One region of the Anoxybacillus sp. ST70 genome, then DNA from elsewhere that is predicted to be linked to it. Evidence: a T-box and tRNA genes for the amino acid it is inferred to sense, from the RefSeq annotation. Region 1 holds a T-box; the other holds one or more tRNA genes.

The links. The T-box of region 1 lies ahead of K1I43_RS04290 (valine--tRNA ligase). A T-box ahead of a tRNA ligase gene usually reads a tRNA of that ligase, here a tRNA-Val.
Region 2: it encodes a tRNA-Val, which carries the amino acid that the T-box ahead of K1I43_RS04290 (valine--tRNA ligase) is inferred to sense. The anticodon was not compared.

What each region holds. Positions count from the first base shown of each region.
Region 1 covers NZ_JAHZOF010000002.1:222,975-236,168, reverse strand. Annotated here, with positions in the region: gene K1I43_RS04295 (bifunctional folylpolyglutamate synthase/dihydrofolate synthase) at 1-703, opposite strand, end outside; gene K1I43_RS04290 (valine--tRNA ligase) at 766-3,390, opposite strand; T-box leader at 3,432-3,654, opposite strand; gene K1I43_RS04285 (hypothetical protein) at 3,788-3,979, shown strand; gene K1I43_RS04280 (protein kinase family protein) at 3,964-4,872, opposite strand; gene K1I43_RS04275 (LysM peptidoglycan-binding domain-containing protein) at 4,888-5,793, opposite strand; gene hemL (glutamate-1-semialdehyde 2,1-aminomutase) at 5,881-7,176, opposite strand; gene hemB (porphobilinogen synthase) at 7,176-8,159, opposite strand; gene K1I43_RS04260 (uroporphyrinogen-III synthase) at 8,152-8,901, opposite strand; gene hemC (hydroxymethylbilane synthase) at 8,902-9,828, opposite strand; gene K1I43_RS04250 (cytochrome C assembly family protein) at 9,851-10,666, opposite strand; gene hemA (glutamyl-tRNA reductase) at 10,679-12,013, opposite strand; gene K1I43_RS04240 (LiaI-LiaF-like domain-containing protein) at 12,190-12,663, shown strand; gene yihA (ribosome biogenesis GTP-binding protein YihA/YsxC) at 12,702-13,194, opposite strand, start outside.
Region 2 covers NZ_JAHZOF010000011.1:86-4,550, forward strand. Annotated here, with positions in the region: tRNA gene K1I43_RS12990 (tRNA-Gly) at 45-115, opposite strand; tRNA gene K1I43_RS12995 (tRNA-Pro) at 312-388, opposite strand; tRNA gene K1I43_RS13000 (tRNA-Arg) at 407-483, opposite strand; tRNA gene K1I43_RS13005 (tRNA-Leu) at 542-624, opposite strand; tRNA gene K1I43_RS13010 (tRNA-Leu) at 648-731, opposite strand; tRNA gene K1I43_RS13015 (tRNA-Lys) at 737-812, opposite strand; tRNA gene K1I43_RS13020 (tRNA-Gln) at 959-1,033, opposite strand; tRNA gene K1I43_RS13025 (tRNA-Asp) at 1,082-1,157, opposite strand; tRNA gene K1I43_RS13030 (tRNA-Val) at 1,166-1,238, opposite strand; tRNA gene K1I43_RS13035 (tRNA-Glu) at 1,278-1,349, opposite strand; tRNA gene K1I43_RS13040 (tRNA-Ser) at 1,366-1,458, opposite strand; tRNA gene K1I43_RS13045 (tRNA-Asn) at 1,461-1,535, opposite strand; gene K1I43_RS13050 (SprT family protein) at 1,817-2,272, opposite strand; gene cmpA (cortex morphogenetic protein CmpA) at 2,345-2,458, shown strand; gene K1I43_RS13060 (Tex family protein) at 2,453-4,465, opposite strand, start outside.

The DNA.
Region 1 (13,194 bases):
GTTCATGAGCAAAAACGGTAAAATCGCGACCGAGCGCATATACTTTCGAACGTACAGATGCTGCTTTTTCCTCTACAACCCGTACAGCTTCAGGCTGGTCGATGGCGGTGACGACCGGGATGCCCGCTTTTATAATTCCCGCTTTTTCAAACGCAATTTGTTCAAGTGTATTCCCTAATATATGTATATGATCGTAACCGACATTTGTAATCACTGATAAAAGCGGATAAATGACGTTCGTCGAATCTAAACGACCACCAAGTCCTACTTCAAAAATGACGACGTCTTGTACGTTCATTTTTCCAAAATAATAGAGCGCCATAGCCGTAATGACTTCAAATTCGGTCGGACCACCTAATTCCGTCTGTTCTAGCTCTTCTGCTAAAGGCCGAATCACTTGAACGAGTTTCATTAAATCAACGTCACGAATCGGTTGCCCATTGATGCTAATGCGTTCATTAAATTGTTCAACATAAGGCGATGTAAACGTTCCGACACGATACCCTGCTTCTTGTAATATATGACGTAAAAAACAAACGGTTGAACCTTTTCCATTCGTTCCACCAACATGTATTGCTTTTATGCGGCGTTGTGGATGACCGAGCTTTTCCATCATCCATTCCATTCGTTTCAACCCCGGCTTTACACCTAATGATAAACGATTATGAATCCAATCGACTGCCTCTTTATATGTACGAACCATGAAAAATCCCTCCTGTGCAAAATGAAAGACGAATCCAAAGTGGATTCGTCTTTATCATAAAACTATTGCTTTAATTGTGCAAGACGGGCGCGAACAGCTTCACGTTTTTCTATATAGTCGCGCTCTTTTTTCCGCTCCTCTTCGACAACGTGCGCTGGCGCTTTCGCTAAAAAGCCTTCATTGCTTAATTTCTTTTGCACACGCTCGACTTCTTGATCGAGTTTTTGTAACTCTTTTTCGAGGCGTTTCACTTCTTCTTCAATATTAATTAATCCTTCAAGCGGCAAACTGAGTTCCGCACCTGTCACAACTGCCGTCATCGCTTTTTCAACAGTTGGAATCGCTGTGCCAATCACAAGTTCACTTGGATTGCAGAAACGCTCAATATATGAGCGATTTTTCTCAAGCGTTGCTGCAATTTGCTCATCTTTCGCTTTAATGTGCAACGTAATTGGCTTGCTTAACGGTGTGTTCACTTCAGCGCGAATGTTACGCACCGCGCGAATGATATCAACAAGCAAACGCATTTGTTCAGCTGCTTCATGATTGCTTAGTTTAGGACGAACTTGCGGCCACGAAGCAACTGTAATCGACTCTCCTTCATGCGGAAGCTGTTGCCAAATTTCTTCCGTCACAAACGGCATAAACGGATGAAGGAGGCGCATTGTTTGATCAAGCACATAAGCGAGCACTGAGCGCGTCGTCTTTTTCGCTTGTTCATCTTCACCGTATAACGGTAATTTCGCCATCTCAATATACCAATCGCATAAATCATCCCAAATAAAGTTATATAACACGCGGCCGACTTCGCCAAACTCGTATTTATCTGCAAGTTTTGTCACCGTCTCGATCGTTTCGTTTAAGCGCGTTAAAATCCAATGATCGGCAACCGTTTTTTCACCGTTTAAATCGATGTCATCATACGTGAATCCTTCCATATTCATAAGCGCAAAACGAGACGCATTCCAAATTTTATTGACGAAGTTCCATGTCGCTTCGACTTTTTCTGTGCTAAAGCGCAAGTCTTGACCAGGCGCGCTTCCTGTCGCTAAGAAATAGCGAAGCGAATCCGCACCGTACTGATCGATCACATCCATCGGATCGACGCCATTGCCAAGCGATTTACTCATTTTTCGTCCTTGCGCATCACGCACTAATCCGTGAATAAGTACATCTTTAAATGGACGTTTTCCAGTAAACTCTAACGCTTGGAAAATCATGCGCGATACCCAGAAGAAAATAATGTCATAGCCTGTCACGAGCACATCTGTTGGGTAATAGCGATGATAATCTGCCGATGTTTCATCTGGCCAACCCATCGTCGAAAACGGCCAAAGCGCAGAGCTGAACCACGTATCTAATACATCTGGATCTTGCTCCCAATTTTCGATATCTGCTGGTGGCTCGTGGTCTACATACACTTCGCCCGTTTCTTTATGGTACCACGCTGGAATGCGATGTCCCCACCAAAGCTGACGAGAAATGCACCAGTCACGAATATTTTCCATCCAATGTAAGTATGTTTTTTCGAATCGTTCCGGAACGAAATTTACTTTTCCTTCTGTTTTTTGTAGTTCGATGGCAGCTTCAGCAAGCGGCTTCATTTTCACAAACCATTGCGTCGATAAATACGGTTCGACGACTGCACCGCTACGCTCACTATGACCGACTGCATGCATATGTTCTTCAATTTTAAATAGCACGCCTTGTTCTTGTAAATCTTTCACAATTTGTTTACGGCATTCGAAACGATCAAGTCCCTTATATTGAAGGGCGTTGTCGTTCATTGTACCGTCTTCGTTCATCACAAGAATGCGCGGCAAGTTGTGACGGTTGCCGATTTCGAAGTCGTTTGGATCGTGTGCTGGCGTAATTTTGACCGCCCCTGAACCGAACGACATATCGACGTATTCATCGCCAACAATCGGAATTTCGCGACCAACGATCGGTAAAATGACTGTTTTTCCGATAAGGTGTTTGTAACGCTCATCTTCTGGATGAACTGCAACTGCTGTATCGCCAAGCATCGTTTCCGGACGCGTCGTTGCCACTTCAATATAGCCAGAACCGTCCGCAAGCGGATAACGCATATGGTATAGCGCACCTTGCACATCTTTGTATACTACTTCAATGTCCGATAGCGCTGTTTTCGTCACCGGATCCCAGTTAATAATATATTCGCCGCGGTAAATGAGCCCTTTTTTATATAACGAAACGAATACTTCCCGCACTGCTTTTGATAGCCCTTCATCAAGCGTGAAGCGCTCGCGCGTATAATCGAGCCCAAGACCGAGCTTCGCCCATTGCGAACGAATATGTCCCGCATATTCTTCTTTCCACTTCCATGTTTCTTCTACAAATCGTTCACGCCCTAAATCGTAGCGTGTTTTTCCTTCGTGACGAAGCTTTTCTTCTACTTTCGCTTGCGTCGCAATTCCCGCATGGTCCATGCCCGGAAGCCATAAGACGTCGTACCCTTGCATGCGCTTCATGCGTGTAATAATGTCTTGCAACGTCGTATCCCATGCATGTCCTAAATGAAGTTTTCCTGTCACATTTGGCGGTGGAATGACGATCGTAAATGGCTTTTTCGATTCATCGCTTGTTGCTTCAAAAAACTTCCCTTTTAACCACCATTCATAACGGTTTGCCTCGACAGCACGGTGGTCATATTTTGGCGGTAACATAAAAATCCCTCCTTCACTAAAATAAAAAACTCCCTTCATCCGAAAAGGACGAAAGGAGACTCTTTCGCGGTACCACCTTTTTTCTTAAGCAATGCTTAAGCACTCAAATCGATAACGGCGATGCACCGGCTTCTTCTACTGTCGTTCAAAGAAGCAGCTCTAGGGCGACCTTCCGACGACCACAAACCTAGGAAATCTCGCAGCTATTGATTCCCCTCTCTGCAAGGCGGGTTACGCCGTACTCTTCCCTATCTTCGCTTTTTTCTATTCATACATAATACTATATAAAAATCATACGAATCGTCAATAAGGTTTGCCACATTTTCACTCCTTTATACATATGATAAAAAAGAAAAGCTCCTCGAAGGAGCGAAACATGTAAAAAGGATGTGAGCATATGCGTAAACGTTACAATCCGTACGCTTGGCCACCGTGGCTCAGAAAGCTTCGCTTTATTGCTGAACAATGCATCATTCCGATTACTGTTGTTCAAGCGATCCGTACCATTTTATTTCCAACAACAATCGACGTCATTTTACTCGCTATTTTCATTTTTCTTTCATTCGCTTTACATTACGATTGGATTTGATTTGTTTCTTTCTTTTCTTCCCACTTTCCGATGACATATTCAATGTTTTTCATTTGCCAATACGCTCGTTGCCAAGTAGCTGTCATTTGTCGATGATGTCGCTGTTGTTCGTACTGATGAATGAGATGAACAAACCGATGTGGATCCACAAGTAAATGAAAAAATAAAAGTCGTTCATCTTCTTCAAGCGCTAATGTTTGTTCATATTGTGAAAGCCAATGTACAGCGTCATCACATATCATCGGATACGTATGCAAATATTGTCGGAAAAATAAAAGTAAATCATGAAATGGAGGCGCCCAGCGCGCTTGTTCAAAGCTAATAAAATACGATGTTCCGTCGTCTCGTTCGACATAATGTTGAAACGACGGGCGACCGTGAATATAACAAATGCGAACCGTCTTTTTCTCCCGCATTCGCTCGCGCCACTCATTTAACGTATGTTCAGAAAATGCAATGGCACGCATGACGTCAAGAAAATGGGTGCAGCATTGTAGTTGAAACGGAGACATATACCATTGTTTTTCACATGTTTCTATATAATGAGTCAATGTTTTTTTAGCGTTCTCAAGGGAAAGTTTGCGTTCTTCGTAATACCGCTCGATTTCTGTTTCTGTCGTTTGTATTTCTTTTAACGAATGTTTATGCCATCGTGCCAAATCATGAAAAAACGATGCCGCTGGATTCGTTTTTTCTTTTAACCATGGCATAATATAGTACCATTGTCCATCTCTCTTTTTCGTTTCATAAATAGGGATGGCAAGCGGGATGCGTAAGCGATGAGCTTGATCGATCGCCTGCCAATGTGCTAAAGATTTCATTCGTTTAAGCGCATATGTTCCTTTTATTGTTTTCCATTTTTTCACATTCTTCTCTTTTTGCACCGTTTTCATCGCCATGCAACCCTTTTACACTTTGCTTGGCGTTGGAATGTATAACAACTGGCCTTCGTGTATATCCGCACCGCTCTCTAAATGGTTTGTACGCAACAATTGTTGAACAGAGACATCGTATCGCTCGGCAATCTTGTCCAACGAATCACCTTGTTGGACAATACAAATTTTCAAACGTGCAAACGCCTGTTCTTCATTTTTGCCGAATAGCTTTGTTAAGTACAAGGCGTTTTCATTTCGTTTTTCGTTCGTATCTCTCCCTTTCATTTCAAGTTGAAACGATTGTTTTTCTTCTTTTTGTTCTTCTGCTCGTTCATCTTCTACTTGCTCATGTTGAAAAGATGGTTCTTCTACTTGTTCATTTTCTTCATGAAACATATAAAACGTTGGGACGTTGACGATACTCCCTTGTTCTTCTTCTGTTTCTTCCTGTTGATACACTTCTTCCCGAGCAACTGCTTCAAACAGCTCGAAATCGTCTACGTTGTATGGCTCCCATTCGTCATCTTCGCGATCATTATCCATTTGAATACCATGAATCGCCACTTCTGCAATTAAACGTAATTCATCTTTTCTTAAATCATAGTCGAACGATTCAATCATCACATACACTTGTTCAATGTCATCAATTCGCTCTTTCGGTACGGTGACATCGATCGGAAATTGATGCAAAAACTCGCCAATTTGCTCATCATTTATACGTACATGTTCCACATAGCGAACCGCTTCAAACGGTTGATCGTCTTCTCCGTCTTCTTCTCGGTTCGTATATTCTCCTGATAACTCTAGCACCCCACGAATGTACACATAATCTTCTTGTTCCTCAATCGTAATCGTCGGTTGTAGCGAAATGGATAATAATTGATCAACGTGATGTTCACGTCGAAAGGCAATCGCTTCTTCAATTGAAAAACGCAACATGCTCATCTCTCCTTCAACGTCCAAGTCATTTCACATTACTATGAGTATGAGAAGGAAAAAAGAAGTATGCATAAAAAAAGCGACGCCTTATAGGCAATCGCTAATTTTCGCAAACGCACGTCGCGCTGCTTTAATCGTCTTTTCAATATCTTCATCCGTATGGGCAGTCGATAAAAACATGCCTTCAAACTGAGATGGTGGCAAGAAAATGCCTTCGTTCGCCATTTCTTGATAATAGCGAGCAAACAAGTCTAAATCGGATGTTTTCGCCGTTTCGTAATTGATGACACGCTCATTTGTAAAGAAAATGCCGATCATCGAGCCAGCTTGGTTAATCGTATGTGGAATACCGTATGTTTTTGCCGCTTCGCTTAATCCTTCCGCCAATCGATTCGCTTTTTTCTTGAACGTTTCATATGTTTCTGGCGTTAATTGACGCAACGTTTCATAACCTGCTGTCATCGCCATCGGATTTCCGGATAACGTGCCTGCTTGATAAATCGGACCGCTTGGCGCAATTTTCTCCATGATCTCAGCACGGCCACCGTATGCGCCAACCGGTAGCCCTCCACCGATGACTTTTCCAAGACATGTTAAATCAGGAGTGACACTATAATAGCCTTGACCGCTATAATAGTCTACACGGAAACCTGTCATCACTTCATCAAAAATAAGAAGTGCACCGTATTCGTTCGTCACATCGCGCAACCCTTGCAAGAAACCTGGTTCTGGCGGAACGACTCCCATGTTTCCAGCGACAGGTTCTACAATGACAGCTGCGATATCTTCCCCAAACTTTTCGAACGCATAACGCACGCTTTGTAAGTCGTTATACGGGACGGTAATCGTATGTTGAGCAACCGTTTCTGGCACTCCCGGACTATCAGGCAAGCCGAGCGTCGCGACACCTGATCCGGCTTTAATTAAAAGCGAATCCCCATGTCCATGATAACAACCTTCAAATTTCACAATTTTATTTCGTCCTGTATATCCTCGCGCCAAACGAAGAGCGCTCATCGTCGCTTCCGTTCCTGAACTAACCATACGAATGATTTCAATAGACGGCATCCGTTCCATCACAAGTTTAGCAAGTTCATTTTCGATTAACGTTGGGGCTCCGAAACTTGTTCCTGTTTCTGCTACTCGTTTTAACGCCTCAACGACTTGGTCGTTTGCATGACCTAAAATCAATGGCCCCCATGATAAAACGTAATCAATATATTCATTGCCATCAATGTCGTAAATTTTTGATCCTTTTCCACGCGCCATAAAAATGGGATCCATTTTTACCGATTTAAATGCGCGCACCGGGCTATTTACCCCGCCAGGCATCAGTTTCACTGCTTCAGCATACGCTGCTTTGGAACGTTCATAGCTACGCATCACTTTTCCTCCTTTAACCAACGAGCAACGTCTTTCGCAAAATACGTTAAAATTAAGTCGGCTCCTGCTCGCTTCATGCTCGTTAACATTTCAAGCACAACCGCTTTTTCATCGATCCAACCATTTTGTGCTGCTGCTTTTACCATCGCATATTCCCCACTCACATTGTAAGCAACGATCGGCAAATGGAAATGATTTTTCAAGTCGCGAATAATGTCTAAATAAGACAGTGCCGGTTTCACCATTAAAAAGTCGGCTCCTTCGCTCACATCTGCTTGTGCTTCACGAAACGCTTCTAGGCGATTGGCAGGATCCATTTGATACGTTTTACGATCGCCAAATTGCGGTGCGCTATGCGCGGCATCACGAAACGGTCCGTAAAATGCCGAAGCATATTTGACCGCATAAGACATGATCGGGACATATGTAAAGCCTTCTTCATCTAACGCTTGACGAATCGCTGCCACAAACCCGTCCATCATATTGGACGGTGCGATGATGTCCGCTCCGGCTTTCGCTTGACTTACTGCTGTTTTCGCTAACAATTCAAGCGTATCGTCATTGATAATCGTCCCGTTTTCTACGATGCCACAATGGCCATGGCTCGTATAATGACATAAGCATGTATCTGCAATAACAACAAGTTCAGGAAACTCATTCTTTATCGCACGAATAGCACGTTGAACGATGCCGTGTTCACAATATGCTTGCGAAGCAATATCATTTTTTTCATTCGGCACACCAAACACGATAATAGAACGAATGCCTAAGTCAACAGCTGCGCGCACATCTTCAATGGCATAATCAAGCGATTGCTGATATACACCAGGCATGGATGGCACTTCATTTTTTATTTTTTCTCCTTCGATGACAAAAATCGGATAAATGAAATCTTCCGTATGAAGATGTGTTTCACGTACCATAGCTCGTAAATTGGCCGTTTGTCGCAAACGACGGTGACGTGCAAATTGCATATTATTCACTCCTTGAAAAATATTGGTGAAGTTGTTCAACCATCTCATCGATTGTATATGTATGTGGGCAAACGTGAACAGGAAGCCCGAACTGAAGCGCTGTTTGTTTCGTAATCGGACCGATACATGCGATTGTGACGAAAGACAAGTCAACGTTTTCCCCTGCGATCGCTTGTGCAAAACTATGTACCGTCGATGAGCTTGTAAATGTGATCGCATCAATCATTCGTTGCTGAAGAAAATGAATGAGTTTTGGCTTTGCTTCTTCGTTGTATGTCGTTTCGTATACAATCCAATCGGTCACGTTCGCTATGTTGCTTAATTGTTCGCGCAACGTGTCGCGCGCTAAGTTTCCTTTCACAAGCAAAACGTGCGCATTCGCTGAAAGCAACGGCTTTAACGCTTCGGCCAAACTTTCAGCAACAAACTCGTTTGGAATCAAATCAACAACGACGTTTCGTTTTTGCAATGCTTGCGCTGTTTTTTCTCCTACCACCGCCACTTTCGGCCACGTCGGTGGCTTCATTTCGCCAATTTGCTCGAAAAAATATTTAACGCCATTTTGGCTTGTAAATACGATCCAATCAAACGTATGCCACTTGTGCAACAATTGCTGATCCGTCTGTTTCGCGCATACGATGCGAATGAGCGGCAGTTCCACAGGAATTGCACCGTATCGTTCTAACGTTTGCGATAACGCTTTTGCTTGCGCTTTCTCGCGCGTCACAAGCACCCGTTTCCCCCGAAGCATTTATCCCAGCTCCTTTAATACACGTTCAATTAGCTGTTTCGCTCCTCGTTCAATTAATCGTTGTGCCGCTTCTATGCCTACTTCTTCTGGCTCTGTTCCTCGCACAACTTCTTTTAATACTTCTGTTCCATTCGGCGTTGCAACAAGCGCTGTCAGGACGACGACATCTCCATCAACGGATGCGTATCCAGCTACAGGAACTTGGCAACCGCCTTCAATGCGCTGTAAAAATGCGCGTTCCGCACGAACAGCGCGCGCTGTTTTCTCGTCAGTCAGCTTGTTTAACCATTGCAGTAGTTCTGTATCATCTTCCCGACATTCAATGGCCAATGCTCCTTGGCCAACGGCTGGGACACATATGTCGGTCGGTAAATATTGTGTCACTACTTCTTTCGCCCAGCCCATGCGATGCAAACCAGCAGCTGCCAATATGATCGCATCGTACTCATCTGTTTGTAGCTTGGATAAACGAGTGTCAATATTGCCGCGAATCCATTGGATTTTCAAGTCTGGGCGAACGGCTAACAGTTGTGCCGAGCGGCGTAAACTGCTCGTTCCAACAATCGCCCCACTCGGCAATTGTTCAAACGGAATATGCCCTTTCGAAATAAGTACATCACGATGATCTTCACGCTTCGGTACACATCCGATCATTAATCCGTCAGGTAAAACAGCGGGCATATCTTTCATACTATGAACTGCAAAATCAATTTCGCGATCTAGCATCGCTTGTTCAATTTCTTTTACAAACAACCCTTTGCCTCCGACTTTCGATAACGTCACATGTAAAATTTGATCGCCTTTTGTGACAATTTCTTTTACTTCAAACTCAAATGGCGCACCGAGCTGTTTCAGTTGCTCGATGACCCAATTCGTCTGAGTTAACGCTAACTTGCTTCGGCGCGAACCAACAATGATTTTTCTCATCATGCTTTTCCTCCAACAGTCGCTAAAAGTGAAATTGTGATAACGTGCCAAACAAAAAGAAATTAATAAGCAAAATAAGAAACGATCCGATATTCCAAAGCGCCATTTCTTTTCCTTGTATTCCTTTGACAGCTCGCTTATATAAATAAAAACTGTATGTTGCAAATACAGTAAACGAACCGAGCACTTTTGCGTCATATAAAACGAAATGATCTACTTTCATGTATGCCCAAACCATACCTAAAATTAAACTTAATAATAAAACTGGTACACCGACGCCATTTAACACATAGGAAAGATCGTCAAGCTTCGCTAAGTCGCCGAGTCGCCATAACCGTTTTCCCCATTTTTTTTTCTTTAATAGCTCATATTGAAGCAAATATAAAAGCGAAAACATAAATGAAATCGAAAATGCTCCGTACGATAAAATGGCCATCGTAATATGAATAAACAATAGCTCTGACATGAGCTGTTCAGCAATGCCAACAGTGTACGGCGTCGGTGCGAACGTATGCAACGAAAGAATAAAAAACGCTAATACGTTTGTAAAAAAGACGAGGAAATCAACGCGCAGCCATCCGTTAATCGCAAGCGATAACGTAATAAGCAGCCATGCGTAAAACGACAGCCCCTCCGCAAGCGTTAAAACAGGAAATCTTCCTGTTTCGACCATTCTCGCAAAAAAGAAAAATGTTTGCATCCCCCAAACAATAGAAAGCAACCCGAAAGCAATACGGTTTGCCTTCCGGTTGTGGTGAAGAAAATCAATAAAATAAAACAAAACGGACGATGCATGTAAAAGAAGCGAGAGTTCATACCATCTCGTCATGTCAAACATATATGATCTTCCTTACGATTGAAAAGATGGTTCTGTTGCTCGCTCGTGAACACAGCTCATCTCTTTTTGTTGCTGCTTCACTTGTTGTTCAATATTGAAAATTTTCATAAACAACTGAAGCGCTTCTTCTGCATTGTCCTCTGCAGCCAATTCTTTTGCGCGCAAAATCGGGTCACGCAACAATTGATTGACGATGCTTTTTGTATGTTTGTTTAATACTTTTTTATCTCGTTCCGATAAATGTGGCAATTTTCTCTCTAAACTTTTCATCGTTTCTTCTTGAATGAGCATCGCCTTTTCGCGTAAAGCTGCAATAATAGGAACGACACCGAGCATATGCAACCATTGTTGAAACTCGTCCATTTCCTCAGCAATCATGCGTTCAATTTCCTCTGCTGCCTTTTTTCGCTCCGCCAAGTTTGCTTCAACAATATCTTGCAAGTCGTCAATGTCATATAAAAAGATGCTATCTAACTCAGCAAGCGCAGGATCTAAATCGCGTGGTACAGCAATATCAATCATAAAAAATGGACGACCTTTGCGCATTTTTTCAATTACTGCCATCGTTTCTTTTGTGATGACGTATTGCTTTGCGCCCGTCGAACTAATTAAAATATCCGCTTCTAGCAACGCACATTGCAATTGAGATAACGGCTTGGCATCCCCGTTAAATCGTTCCGCAAGTTGCTGCGCTTTTTCAAACGTGCGATTCACCACTGTTACGCGTTTGACGCCGCTTCCGTACAAGTTTTGCAACGCCAATTCTCCCATTTTTCCCGCACCTAAAACGAGCACATGTTTATTTTTCAAATCGCCAAAAATTTTTTTCGCAAGCTCGACAGCTGCATAGCTAACAGAAACCGCATTTGCACCAATTTCTGTTTCGGCATGTGCACGCTTCGCTAATGTAATCGCTTGTTTAAATAGCTGTTTAAACACCGTGCCTATTGTGTTTTCTTGTTGCGCTAAAAGGAAACTTGTGCGCACTTGCCCAAGAATTTGCGTTTCTCCTAAGATCATGGAATCAAGACCGCAAGCGACGCGGAACAAATGTTCAATCGCTTCACGTTCCTCATAAATACGTAAATACGGAACGATTTGTTCTTTATCAAGCCCAAACCAATCCGCTAAAAATGTTTTTATATAATAACGCCCTGTGTTTAGTTGATCGACAACCGCATAAATTTCTGTGCGGTTACATGTCGAGACGATGACGTTTTCTAACATACTTTTTTGCTTTTGTAGCGCTTTCATCGCTTCAGCAAGTTCCGTTTGATTAAACGTCAATTTCTCACGAATTTCGACAGGGGCTGTACGATAGTTTACGCTGACAACGACGACATACATTCCCATCACCCCGAATTTTAAAGTCATCTCATTTCATTATAGCACGTCTATTTTGTTTTTTCCTTATAAAGTGTGAATACAATTTGACAACTTTCGATCTTTCTTAAATGCTGTTCATTTAGTAAACTAGTGAACAGGTGCTGTTTTAAGTGTCGCACGGAATTGGGGGATTTTCAATGAAAAAACGTGGTATTTTTTCTGGCATTATTTTAATCGGTTTTGGAACGTACTTTTTACTAGAGCGATTTTCACTTTTTCCTTCTTTCCATACGTGGCCAACGTTGCTGTTCATGATCGGCATCGCTTTTTTAGGCCAAGCGTATATCGGAAAAGACTACTCCGCTATTTTGTCCGGTGTGGCGTTTACTGGGATCGGCATTCATTTTCATCTCGCTTCACGCCTTTCAGCGTGGCCAGATGATATAAGCGCATTGACGTTCATTATCGCACTCGGGTTGTTGTTACAATACGTAAAAACAAAGCAAGCATTGCTTCCTACCATTTTATTATTTACGCTATCCATTATTTTTTTATTTTCACATCGGCTTCAGCAAGTGTTTACGTCCGTGACATTTGATTCACTCATCCACATTTGGCCGATCGCATTCGTTTTGCTCGGATTGTACTTATTGTTCGTAAAAAAGGGGTAAATATACAAAAATGTGGGTCACTCACCCACATTTTTTATTTATATCCATTTTTGTAACGCACCCCATGCTTCATCTTTCCCTTGACCTGTCTCTGCAGAAAAAATAATGAGTTCGTCATCTGGAATAAGGCGCAATGTTTCTTTAACGACCTTCACATGTTGCTGCCATTTCCCGCGCGGAATTTTATCCGCTTTCGTCGCAATGACGAGCGTTGGAATGTTGTAATGCTTTAAAAATTCATACATCATCACATCATCTTTCGTCGGGGGATGACGCAAATCAACGATCAACAACGCTGCTTTCAATTGTTCGCGCGTCGTAAAATACGTTTCAATCATTTTTCCCCACGCTTCCCGTTCTGTTTTTGATACTTTCGCAAATCCATATCCCGGTACGTCGACGAAGTATAACGCATCATTAATTCGATAAAAGTTTAATGTTTGTGTTTTCCCCGGTTTAGATGATGTGCGCGCAAAATTTTTTCGGTTAATCATTTTGTTAATAAATGATGATTTTCCGACATTGGAGCGC
Region 2 (4,465 bases), on a different contig from region 1:
CTTCTGTACGCTTTTCGCTTCGTTCAGTTTTCAAGGAACATCAAAGCGGGTGATGGGAATCGAACCCACGACATCAGCTTGGAAGGCTGAGGTTTTACCACTAAACTACACCCGCACGTTGTTAATTGATTTTCATCAACATTACATACTACGACCAATCATGCCTCTTCCTCTACTAGCAAATCCGAAGATGATTGATGCGTCGAGGCAACTCGTAGCTGATTCAGCGAAGTGTCGCTCGTGGCTGAGGTTTTACCACTAAACTACACCCGCATATTGTTGATTGATTTTTATCAATATTACATACGAGATGGTCGGGAAGACAGGATTCGAACCTGCGACCCCATGGTCCCAAACCATGTGCTCTACCAAGCTGAGCTACTTCCCGTCCTCATTGATATAAACATGGCGCGCCCGAGAGGATTCGAACCCCTAACCTTCTGATCCGTAGTCAGATGCTCTATCCAATTGAGCTACGGGCGCATTTTTAACGACCTTTTCAATATATCACATTTCATCAATCAAAGTCAAGTTTTTTAGATGCGGCCGAGAGGACTTGAACCTCCACGGGGTTGCCCCCACTAGGCCCTCAACCTAGCGCGTCTGCCATTCCGCCACGACCGCATATTGTTAAAAAACCGACCGACTGGTGCGGGTGGAGGGACTTGAACCCCCACGCCAAAGGCGCCAGATCCTAAGTCTGGTGCGTCTGCCAATTCCGCCACACCCGCATACATGGTGAGCCATGGAGGACTCGAACCTCCGACCCTCTGATTAAAAGTCAGATGCTCTACCTGCTGAGCTAATGGCTCATTAATAAATTAAAAAACCTTATTCAATTTTGCTTTACCTGTCCCTTCCTCTACTAGCACACTCAAGATGTCAAGTGCGTCGGGACAACTCGCAACATATTCGAAGAAGTTTTGCTCGTTGCTGAGCTAATGGCTCATTACGTCAATGGCTGGGCTAGCTGGATTCGAACCAGCGCATCACGGAGTCAAAGTCCGTTGCCTTACCGCTTGGCTATAGCCCAATAAACAATTGAACATGTATGTTGAAACGCTATAAAAACTTTTTTTAATGGCGGTCCCGACGGGGATCGAACCCGCGATCTCCTGCGTGACAGGCAGGCATGTTAACCACTACACCACGGGACCAACAAGAGTGGAGGATGACGGGATCGAACCGCCGACCCCTTGCTTGTAAGGCAAGTGCTCTCCCAGCTGAGCTAATCCTCCGAAATAAAATGGAGTGAACAAAATGAGCACTCCAAAGGATGACCCGTACGGGATTCGAACCCGTGTTACCGCCGTGAAAGGGCGGTGTCTTAACCACTTGACCAACGGGCCATATTCATTATCTTCCTGGCGGAGAAGGCGGGATTTGAACCCGCGCGCCGTAAAAGAACGACCTAACGGTTTAGCAAACCGTCCCCTTCAGCCACTTGGGTACTTCTCCAATGGCTCCGCAGGTAGGATTCGAACCTACGACCGCTCGGTTAACAGCCGAGTGCTCTACCACTGAGCTACTGCGGAATAATAACAAAAGTGGCTCATACTACCCAACCAATATTATAGTTTAACTTTACTGCCTCTTCCTCTACTAGTATACTCAATGATGATGGATGCATCGAGGCAACTCGCAACTTATTCAAAGAAGCGTTGCTCGTCACTGAGCTACTGCGGAACAATCTAATCATTAGGACTGCTTATATTATATTTATTCTTTTTACGTCTGTCAACCGTCTTTTTCTCACTTGTTTTTTCTCGTTGAATAACGACGGCTTTTATAATTTAGCATATAAAGATTTGGCTTGTCAACACTCTCTTTTTATTTTTTTTAATTTTCCTCGACAGCGTCCACATACATATCGATTCGTATCCATCGCTCTTTTACGCACATATATATAATGGCATGATGTGCATTCATAATAATATTTCTTTCCTGTCTTTGCTAATACAACAGGTTTGCAAAAGCGTGGAGCTTGTACTTTTTGTAACAATTCTCGAAAATCACGATCACGATGGCGATAACCTTTTCCTTCTAAGTGCAAATGATAGTGGCATAATTCGTGCTTAATTACTTGAATGAGTTCTTCTTCCCCGTGTTGTTCGTAATATTTTCGATTCAGTTCAATGTTATGTGTAGAAAGTAAATACCTCCCGCCTGTCGTCTTTAACCGGTCATTAAATAGTGCTCGATGCCGAAATGGCTTATGAAATATATGTAACGATATGCACTCAACAAGCTCCTGCAACTCGCGCTCATCCATTTTCTTTCCGTCCTTTCACCATTGGGCTCTTTTACTCATAACATAATAAAAAACAATTTGAAGGTGATCGTCATGCCGATGTGGCTAAAAAACCAAATGCGCCGTGCATATTATGAGAAAAATCGCGCTCAAATTAAACTTCTCAATCAATGTTGGTTTTTTTACCGGAAAACACACTGCTCATGACAGTGTGTTTTCCGATGTTGGAGGAATCATTGTTAAAGCAATGCGCTCTTTTTGCAAATCGACCGAATCAACCCATACTTTTACAATATCCCCGACTGACACAACATCAAGCGGATGTTTCACATATCGATTGCTTAGTTTGGAAATATGAACAAGTCCATCTTGTTTCACACCGATATCTACGAATACACCGAAATCGACGACGTTTCGTACTGTTCCCTCTAATTCCATACCTTTTTTCAAATCCTCCATCTTCAACACATGTTGCTTGAGGATTGGCTTCGGCAAATCATCGCGCGGATCGCGCTCTGGGCGCTTAAGTGCATCGATAATATCTTGGAGCGTCAATACCCCTATGTTCAATTCTTGTGCTGTTTCTTCTATATTTATCCCTTCAAGTGCAACTCGCAATTGCTCACTTCCGATCGCTTCTGTCGAAAAACCGAGGCGTCGTAACAATTGATACACTTCTTCATATCGCTCAGGGTGGATTGGTGTGCGGTCTAACGGCTCATCTCCATCTATGATGCGCAAAAACCCGATGCATTGCTCGTACGTTTTCGCTCCAAGGCGCGGAATATGTTTTAATTGCACACGATTTGTAAACTTCCCGTGTTCTTCACGGTATTTCACAATATTTTCGGCCACTGTCTTCGTTAAGCCAGATACATATTGCAGCAATGTTGGAGAAGCTGTATTCACGTTTACACCAACTTGGTTGACAACCGTTTCTACGACAAATTGCAACGATTGCTCAAGCTTTTTTTGCGACACGTCATGCTGATATTGCCCAACTCCTACAGACTTCGGATCAATTTTTACTAATTCAGCAAGCGGGTCTTGAACGCGTCGAGCAATCGATACAGCGCTTCGTTCCTCCACTTGCAGATGTGGAAACTCTTTACGCGCTAAATCTGATGCAGAATATACACTTGCCCCTGCTTCATTGACAATTAAATAAAACACGTTTCCTTCCCACTCAGAAATTGTATCAGCTACAAACTGCTCTGTCTCTCGCGATGCCGTTCCGTTTCCAATCGCAATTAACTCTACTTGATACATATGAAGCAATTGCTTTAATTTTTCTTTCGCTTTCTCCACCTCATTTTTCGGTGGATGTGGATAAATGACATCAATATGAAGTACCTTTCCGGTTTCATCGACGACGGCTAACTTACATCCTGTACGATATGCTGGGTCGATCCCTAAAACGACCTTGCCTTTTAACGGTGGTTGCAGCAGCAAGTTGCGTAAGTTTTCAGCGAAAATGTGGATCGCTCGTTCTTCCGCATGTTCTGTCAACTCATTTCGTACCTCTCGCTCAATAGACGGAGCAATCAAACGTTTATATGCATCTTCAATCGCCTCAGCAACAATGTCAGCTGCCGATGAGCGCTCATTTTGTATAACTTGTTTACGAATGTATGTAATGATTCGTTCAGCATCTACATCAATTGCAATGCGTAAAATTCCTTCATTTTCGCCGCGGTTCATTGCTAAAACACGGTGGGCAGGCGCTTTAGCGACCGGTTCACGGTGATCGTAATACATTTCAAATACACGCTTTTCGTCTTTTTCTACTTCTTTTCCAACAGAAACGATCATTCCTGTTTGCCACGTTTGCTGACGAATCCATTGACGAAGCGTGGCGTCATCGGACACTTTTTCAGCAATAATATCTTTCGCACCTTGGATCACTTCTTCGATCGTATGTACTTCTTTTTGCTCATCAATAAACAATTGTGCTCGTTCTGTAATCGACTCATTCGGAAACGTTAATAACCATTCTGCAAAAGGTTCCAACCCTTTTTCTTTCGCAATTGTCGCTTTTGTTCGTCGCTTTTGTTTATATGGACGATATAAGTCTTCTACTTCTTGCAGTTTCGTCGCTTTTGTAATCGCTTCTTTCAGTTCGTCCGTCAACTTTCCTTGTTCATCAATTAAACGAATCACTTCTTCTTTTCGCTTCGCTAAGTTTTGCAAGTAATGCCATTCATCTAAAATGGT